DNA from 2 places in the Wansuia hejianensis genome. Region 1 is predicted to be linked to the other one. Evidence: a T-box and tRNA genes for the amino acid it is inferred to sense, from the RefSeq annotation. Region 1 holds a T-box; the other holds one or more tRNA genes.
The links. The T-box of region 1 lies ahead of thrS (threonine--tRNA ligase). A T-box ahead of a tRNA ligase gene usually reads a tRNA of that ligase, here a tRNA-Thr.

Region 1 (4,233 bases):
CCAGCTGAAGCTGTTCTGTGTTAATCCGGCCGTAAACCTGCAGAATTGCCTGGACAGGGGGAGAAGTACGGTGTTCCTGTCGGCCACGCTGCTGCCGGTCAGGTATTATCAGAGTCTCTTGAGCGCCCGCACGGACGATTATGCAGTATATATCCCATCGCCCTTCGCCCCGTCCAATCGGTATCTGGCAATCGGCAGCGATGTGAGCAGCAGGTATAAGCGCAGGACCCGGGAAGAATATGTACGGATGGCTTCCTATATCCGGCAGGTCACGATGGGACGGCGTGGCAACTATCTGGTGTTCTTTCCGTCTTACCGGATGCTCTCTGAAGTTTATGGGATTTTTGAACAGGAATTCCTTCCGGCAGCCCCGGATGGCTGCCGGTGTGTCTGTCAGACTCCGTCCATGGGAGAGGCGGCCAGAGAAGATTTCCTGGCGGGCTTTCAGGATGAGGATGGGCGCACGTTGATTGGTTTCTGTGTGATGGGGGGCATTTTTGCAGAAGGCATTGATCTGAGCGGAAAACGGCTGATCGGGGCAATCGTCGTAGGGACAGGGCTGCCCCAGATCGGCGATGAACGGGAGCTGCTGCGCCGTTTTTATGACCGGAAAGGAGAAAACGGTTTTGACTTCGCCTACCGGTTCCCGGGAATGAATAAAGTTCTTCAGTCTGCCGGCAGGGTGATCCGAACCACAGAGGACCAGGGAGTGATCCTGCTGCTGGACGAGCGGTTCCGGCTCCGGGAGTACCGGGACCTGTTCCCCAGGGAATGGTCGGATTGCCGGCTGTGTACCCTCCAGACCGTCGCCGGTGAAATCAGAGAATTCTGGGACCGCATCGGGTGCTGATAGGGCGCGGGAATCCGTCGGGTCTCAGGAAAAGGACTGTATAAACGCTTTGGCGGCCTGGGGAACCGGGAGGTGGGCGTTGTGGGCGATGACCAGCTCCCGCGTGGGAAGCGGCTCTGTGATATGGACCTGAAAGAGGGTTCCGGTACTGGTCAGGCAGTAGTCTGGGACGAAAGCGACGCCGAGTCCGATATTCGCCAGATCGATCAGCAGGTCATTGCTGCCCAGCTCGATTTCCGGCACCAGGTCCAGCTGGTGCTGCTGGAATAGCTGATGGAGGAATTCGCTGGTGGTGCTTTTCCGGTCCAGCATCAGGATCGGATGGTTCAGCAGCTCCTTTAGGGAGATGGCCTTGTCCATCAGTTCGGGATAATATTCCCGGCTGGCGATAAATACATCCTGGAAGGTGTGGATCGGGATGGATTTCATGCGTTCCGGGAGGTGGGAATTGGGATAGTTGGTGACGATCAAGTCCACCTGCCCGGATTCCAGGAGATCCACGCATTTCGTGGAGGTCTGATTGGTCACCTTGATGTGGACATTGGGATATTCCTTGTGAAACTGGTTCAGATAAGGGACCAGGAAATAGCGGCAGATTGTATCGCTGGCTCCGATGCGCAGCTGGCCGCCGCCCAGGGTGCTGGATTCCATGAGCTGGGCTTCTCCACGCTTAATCAGGTTGATGGCAGGCTCTACGTAGCGCAGAAGAATCTCACCCTCCGGCGTCAGCTGTACCCGCTTGGTGCTGCGGATGAAGAGAGTGATACCCAGTTTCTTTTCCAGCACTTTGACAGACTGGCTGACGGCTGACTGAGAGATGAACAGTTGTTTGGAAGCTTCCGAAAAGCTCAGGGAAACGGCTACGTGATAAAAGACTTTATATAACTCATAATTAATATCCATGATAAGACCTCCTTATAAAAAGTATAAAGAGGAAAAGTTAGTATGTCAACAGTTTCATTTATCTGGAGCTTCAGAAAAGAAGCAAGCCGCTCTTCTATGTGAAGCTGTCCCGGACAAAGCTGGCTAGTACGGTGAAAAGTTAAGAGAAACTCCGGCGTTGACAAATAAAAGAATGGTGTTATAATGAATGAAAACACAGATATAAGCATATAAATGAAAGCGCTGAAGAGAAGAGTAAGCTGCGGCAATGTCACAGAGAGGGATGGAACGGTGGAAGCATCCCGGCAGGAACCAGCTGAAGACCATCTCGGAGCGGCCCCAATCAGGCCCGGTGATTCCGTTATCGTCATAATGAAGTGGTTCTGAATGCAGATTCAGGACAATCAGGGTGGAACCGCGAATTCAAAAGTATTCGTCCCTTGCCGTTTCTCAGGAAACTGCAGGGAATGAATACTTTTTTTGTTCAGCCGGCCTGTCTATTTATTCTTAAGCTGAAAAGGAGAGAGGAATATGATTATTACGTTGAAGGATGGATCAACCAAGGAGTACAGTTCACCGATGTCTGTGCTGGATATTGCCAGGGACATCAGCGAGGGTCTGGGGCGCATGGCTACGGCCGGCGAATTAAACGGGGAGGTTGTAGATTTAAGGCATGAAGTTGATGAGGATTGCAGTTTGAATATTCTGACCGCAAATGATCCGGAAGGCCTGGCTGCTTATCGCCATACGACTTCCCACATCATGGCTCAGGCCATTAAGCGCCTGTACCCTCAGGCGAAGCTAGCCATCGGGCCGTCTATTGCGGACGGATTTTACTATGATATAGATATTGAAGGCGGCTTCACTCCGGAGGATCTGGAGAAAATTGAAGCAGAGATGAAAAAGATCATCAAAGAAGCGCTTCCCCTGAAACGATTTACTCTGCCCAGGGATGAGGCAGTCGCCTTCATGAGGGATCGGCAGGAGCCGTATAAGGTCGAACTGATTGAGGATTTGCCGGAGGGCTCAGAGATTAGTTTTTATGAGCAGGGCGAGTTTGTGGACCTCTGCGCGGGTCCCCATCTGATGAGTACCAAGCCGGTGAAGGCGTTTAAGCTGACCAGTCTGGCCGGTGCCTACTGGAGAGGGAATGAGCACAACAAGATGCTGACCCGCATCTATGGTACAGCTTTTGCTAAGAAGAGTGATCTGGACGATTATCTGACGATGATGGAAGAGGCTAAAAAGCGTGACCACAGAAAGCTGGGAAAAGAACTGGGACTGTTCATGATGAATGATGCCGGACCGGGTTTCCCATTCTTCCTTCCGAAGGGTATGATATTGAAAAACGCGCTGCTGGATTACTGGCATGAGCTTCATAACCGGAACGGCTATCAGGAGATCGCCACGCCGATCATCCTGAACAGGAGCCTGTGGGAGACTTCCGGCCACTGGGATCACTATAAGGATAATATGTATACGACGGTGATCGACGAGCAGGATTATGCGATCAAGCCCATGAACTGTCCCGGCGGCGTTCTGGTGTATCAGTCGGAACCGCGCTCTTACCGTGATCTTCCCCTGCGTCTGGGTGAGCTGGGAATTGTCCACCGTCATGAGAAGTCAGGACAGCTTCACGGGCTGATGCGTGTACGCTGCTTCACCCAGGATGATGCCCATATTTTTATGACTCCGGATCAGATCAGAGATGAGATCAAAGGGGTTGCAAAGCTGATCGATGAGGTCTACAGCCTGTTTGGATTCAAATATCATGTAGAGCTGTCTACCAGGCCGGAGAATTCCATGGGAAGCGACGAGGACTGGGAGATGGCCACAGAAGCGCTGAGGGGCGCCCTGGATGACCTGGGTCTGGAATATGCGGTCAACGAGGGCGACGGTGCCTTCTACGGTCCCAAGATTGATTTCCATCTGCAGGATTCTATCGGAAGAACTTGGCAGTGCGGAACGATCCAGTTGGATTTCCAGCTGCCGCTGCGCTTCCAGCTGGAATACACAGGAGCTGACGGAGAAAAACACAGGCCGATCATGATCCACAGAGTTGCTTTCGGGTCGATTGAAAGGTTTATCGGTATACTGATTGAGCATTTTGCAGGGGCTTTCCCGACCTGGCTGGCTCCGGTACAGGTAAAGGTACTGCCGATTTCCGAAAAATTCCTGGATTACGGTGAGAAAATTAAGAAATCGCTGGAAGATGCAGGAATCCGTGCAGAGCTGGATGTCCGTTCTGAAAAAATCGGTTACAAAATCCGCGAGGCTCAAAATCAGAAAATTCCATTTATGCTGGTCGTGGGCGCCAAGGAAGAAGAGCTGGGAGTCGTGGCTGTCCGCACCCGTCTGGGTGGAGACCAGGGACAGAAGAGCCTGGAGGATTTCGTCGCAGAAATTAAATCAGAAATTGCTGAAAAAAGAATGCAGGCTGAGTGACGCGAATAAATACCGGAAAACAGGATATACTATCTCCGAATAAATGAAAGGAGGTA
Region 2 (4,233 bases), 930 kb from region 1:
TTGCTTGGAAAATGGGATACTGAAGCTGAATGAAGGCTGCCGCAGCATTTTTCTCAGCACTTGTGGAAGAGTCCGGCAGGGTGTTTCCGAAGGTCTGGTTCAATTTCTCAGGTTTGTCAAGGCAGATCTGAGGGAAAGTCAGGAAGAGTTTGAGAACGATTTTGTTAAGCAGCTTCAGGCATCTGTAAAGAAAGTAAAATCCAGCAGAGAGATGGAGGAACGTTTTATGGTTTTAGAAGAAATGTTAAAGGATGAACGCGCAGAGGGAATTAATCAGGGAATTACTCAGGGAATTGCCCGGGGGACTGCTGAATCATTGCTGGGACTTCTGGAAGCTAAGGGTACGGTGCCGGAAGAATTAAAAAACAAAGTGCTGTCTGAACCAGACCTGGATTGCCTGAGAACTTGGCACAGGATTGCGATCCATGCCAGCTCTGTTCAGCAATTTATGGCAGAAATCCAGGCAGTTAAGTAAGATACAGTAATCACACATTTTCGCTGTCGCGGACCTCACCGGTCATGATAGCTGATTGCCTCTCAATTTGTGCTTCTGCAATCACAACAGCAATACCACGGCCGGAATATTGGGGGCACGCGGGGAGCATATCACGAAGCGTGCTCCCCAGTGCCGTCTCATCACGTTTGTGGAAGCAGGTCTCATCACCTGATGTCCACGTCTTTCAACCTTATCTAACTATCAATGCCAGCTCTGGCAATTTCAATCATCTAAAGAACAGAGGAATTCTATTCACTAATCCCATCTATGAATACCTGGCCATACCGGCTCACACTTCCAATGTCCTTGGCTCCCGCATGCAAGCCCGTTTCGCCTCACTGCTGACGTCCAAAGTTTTCACAGTAAACAGGTGTGTTTACTGACGCAGGCATCGCCAGTTTTGAAAAACAACTGCAAAGAACCAGATAAAGGCTACGCACATGTGGCAATTTCTGCCTTGATTATATTTCAGAATCTGATATACTTTATTCCTGAGGATTTTTTCATGGTACAGGTCGGGCAGCACCATCTAATGAACTATTTGTGGAGGCACTTTCCTTTTCCTGTATTGTACAAAGAGTCCGGCAAGCCGGATTCGAGTGCCGGAGCGCGGTCACCCCAGCAGCCATATTTCCTTAGCGCGGAGTGCGCATCCCCCGGAGGGTTTTATATCATAGGACGTACTTTCCTATGATACAAGAAAGAATCTCGCAAGCGAGATTCTCCGCCTGCGGCGGGTTGCATTTGCAACACTCTTCCTCTCCGCCGAAGTGCGATCCCCCGGAGGGTTTTTATATCATAGGACGCACTTTCCTATGATACAAGAAAGAATCTCGCAAGCGAGATTCTCCGCCTGCGGCGGGTTGCATTTGCAACACTCTTCCTCTCCGCCGAAGTGCGATCCCCCGGAGGGTTTTTATATCATAGGACGCACTTTCCTATGATATAAAAAAGCCTGCAGCCAATGGCTGCAGACTCTGAATCAGCCGGAAATCAGACTCGAACTGACGACCCCTTCATTACGAGTGAAGTGCTCTACCAACTGAGCTATTCCGGCACTGTGCGTTTGCACAACGTTTATTATACATGATTTTCAGAAAATTTCAACACCTAAATTTATAATTCATTAAAAAACAGGAGATTTTTATGAGCGACATCGAAAGAAGAAACCTGGATATACTCGAACAGCATTTTCGGGATGGTTGCAAACTCAACTGTATCCAGAAGCTTGGCGTAGAGATCGAGCATTTTATCGTCCATGAGGACACTGGCGCCAGCGTGACGTATTATGAAGAATGCGGTGTGGAATACCTGCTTCACGAAATTGAATCTTACTACCCACGCCATTACTACGAGGGAGAACATCTGCTGGGACTATATAACAACGACTGTTCGATCAGCCTGGAACCGGCCGGGCAGCTGGAGATCAGCATTGTCCCCAAAGAGAGCATACGGGTGATTCAGAAGATTTATCAGACTTTTCTCAGGCAGCTGCTGCCAGTTCTCCAGCGCTGCGGATATCGTCTGGTTACTTTGGGATATCAGCCGGTCAGCCGCGCAGACGACCTTCCGCTGATCCCTAAAAAACGGTACGATTACATGGATCAGTATTTCCAGTCCTCCGGCACCAGAGGGCGCAATATGATGCGCGGCACAGCAGCTACCCAGGTCTCTATTGACTACTGTTGTGAAAAAGATTTTCAGCGCAAATATAAGAGCGCCTATCTGCTGATGCCTGCTTTAAAGCTTCTGACCGACAACACTCCGGTATTTGAGGGCGCGCCCTATCAGGGCTGCCTGGCCAGAACCTACATCTGGAATAATGTGGACAGCGTCCGCTGCGGCATGATCCCAGGCACTTTCCGGCCTGATTTCGGCTTCCGGTCCTATGCGGAATACCTCTGGAATCTTCCGCTGATATTCCTCCCAACGCCGGAGGGTTCTGTCTACACGGGCAGCCGTCCTGTGAAAGATATCTGGAAAGACCATCTGATCACACCAGAGGACGTGGAGCATATCCTCTCCATGACCTTTCTGGACGTGCGCGTGAAGCACTATGTGGAAATCCGCGGCGCAGACAGCATGCCTTTTGAATATGTCATGGCCTATCTCGCCCTGATTAAGGGACTCTTCTTTAAACCTGAGGTTCTGGAAGAGCTTTTGGCACAATATCCTGTCACAGAACAGAATATACTGGATGCAGAGAACCACCTGATGAAAAAAGGCTATGACAGCGAAATATACGGCCAGCCGGCTTCCGTATTCCTATGGAAGCTGCTGGATCTGGCCGAAGACCATCTGGAAGACGGAGAGGCGCTCTGCCTTCTGCCCTTCCGCAAAAACATTCAGAAGCGTATGACGCTGGCAAAGGAGTATTATGGAATCTATCCGCAGACAATACCAACAAATCATAGAAGAAAATTTTGAAGAAAATTACCAGGCTGCTTTGAAGACTAAGGACTATCTGGAACATTCCTCTGTGGCCTACCATGGACGCTGCGTACGGACATTGCAGATCCCCAAGGTTTTCACACCTGAGGTTGCTGAAAAATACGGGGAAATTGTCACCGTCACTTATGGGATATTTGAAAAGGTGATCCGGGAATATCTTGAGAATCCGGAGTATCGTAAGCTTTTCCCTTTTTCCAGAGAACTGGAAGATCTGATCCTGGTTCCCCGGGGATACGACAGCTTGCTTCCCATTGCCAGGTTTGATATTTTCTATAACGAAGAAGACGATTCTTTTAAATTCTGTGAGATCAATACAGACGGGACCAGCGCCATGAACGAAGACTACGTTCTGAATCAGGCTCTGGAGCTGAACCCGGCGCATCAGGAGATGAAACGGCGGTATGCATTTTCATCCTATGAGCTATATGATTCATGGGTTCAGACCTTCCTGAACATCTACGGTACTTACAAAGGCAGGGTGGATCATCCCCATGTGGCGATCGTGGATTTTCTTGAAAACGCATCCATTACCGAATTTGAAGAATTCCAACGCCGCTTTGAGAAAGCGGGCGTTTCCTGCGAGATCTGTGAAATTACAGAAATGACTTACCAGAACCACGTGCTTTATTCCCCTTCCGGCCATCCTGTAGACGCCGTCTACCGGCGGGCGGTCACGACAGACGTATGTGCCGCTTCTGCCCGCATTCAGCCCTTTCTGGAGGCCGTACGGGAACAGGCAGTATGCCTGATCGGAGCTTTCTGCACACAGATCATCCATAATAAATGGCTGTTCAAGCTTATCCGCGAAGAGCCCACACTCTCGCTGTTAGACCCGCTGGAGCGTGATTTTGTCAGAAAACATATCCCCTACACGAACCTGCTGGATGAACGATACTGCTCTAAAGAAGAGATTTTGGCGGAAAAGGACCGATGGCTGATAAAACCCCTGGATTCTTACGCATCCAGGGGTGTCTACGCCGGCTGTGACGACACTCCCGAACAATGGCGGAAGCATGTGGAGGCCAGCTTTAATCATGGCTATATCTACCAGGAATACTGTCCTCCCTACCGGACGAAAAATATTTGTTTTGTAGAAGATCCAAGGTGTTTTAAAGAATACACCAATATGTCGGGCCTTTTCGTCTATGACGGTAAATTCTCCGGCATTTACTCCCGGCTTTCCGACGGAGGAATCATCTCCAGCCAGTACAACGAGAAGGCCGTCGCCTCTCTGCTGCTGGAAAAAACTCTTTAGAATTTCTTAGTCTTATAGGCTCCTGTGCTGG

Region 2: it has a tRNA-Thr gene. The T-box ahead of thrS (threonine--tRNA ligase) is inferred to sense a tRNA for this amino acid. The anticodon was not compared.

The regions. Positions count from the first base shown of each region.
Region 1 is NZ_CP060635.1:3,649,976-3,654,208, forward strand. It holds gene H9Q79_RS16735 (ATP-dependent DNA helicase) at 1-850, shown strand, start outside; gene H9Q79_RS16740 (LysR family transcriptional regulator) at 875-1,753, opposite strand; T-box leader at 1,967-2,176, shown strand; gene thrS (threonine--tRNA ligase) at 2,264-4,177, shown strand.
Region 2 is NZ_CP060635.1:628,494-632,726, reverse strand. It holds gene H9Q79_RS02970 (Rpn family recombination-promoting nuclease/putative transposase) at 1-475, shown strand, start outside; tRNA gene H9Q79_RS02965 (tRNA-Thr) at 1,481-1,553, opposite strand; gene H9Q79_RS02960 (glutamate-cysteine ligase family protein) at 1,643-2,923, shown strand; gene H9Q79_RS02955 (ATP-grasp domain-containing protein) at 2,874-4,202, shown strand; gene H9Q79_RS02950 (hypothetical protein) at 4,199-4,233, opposite strand, start outside.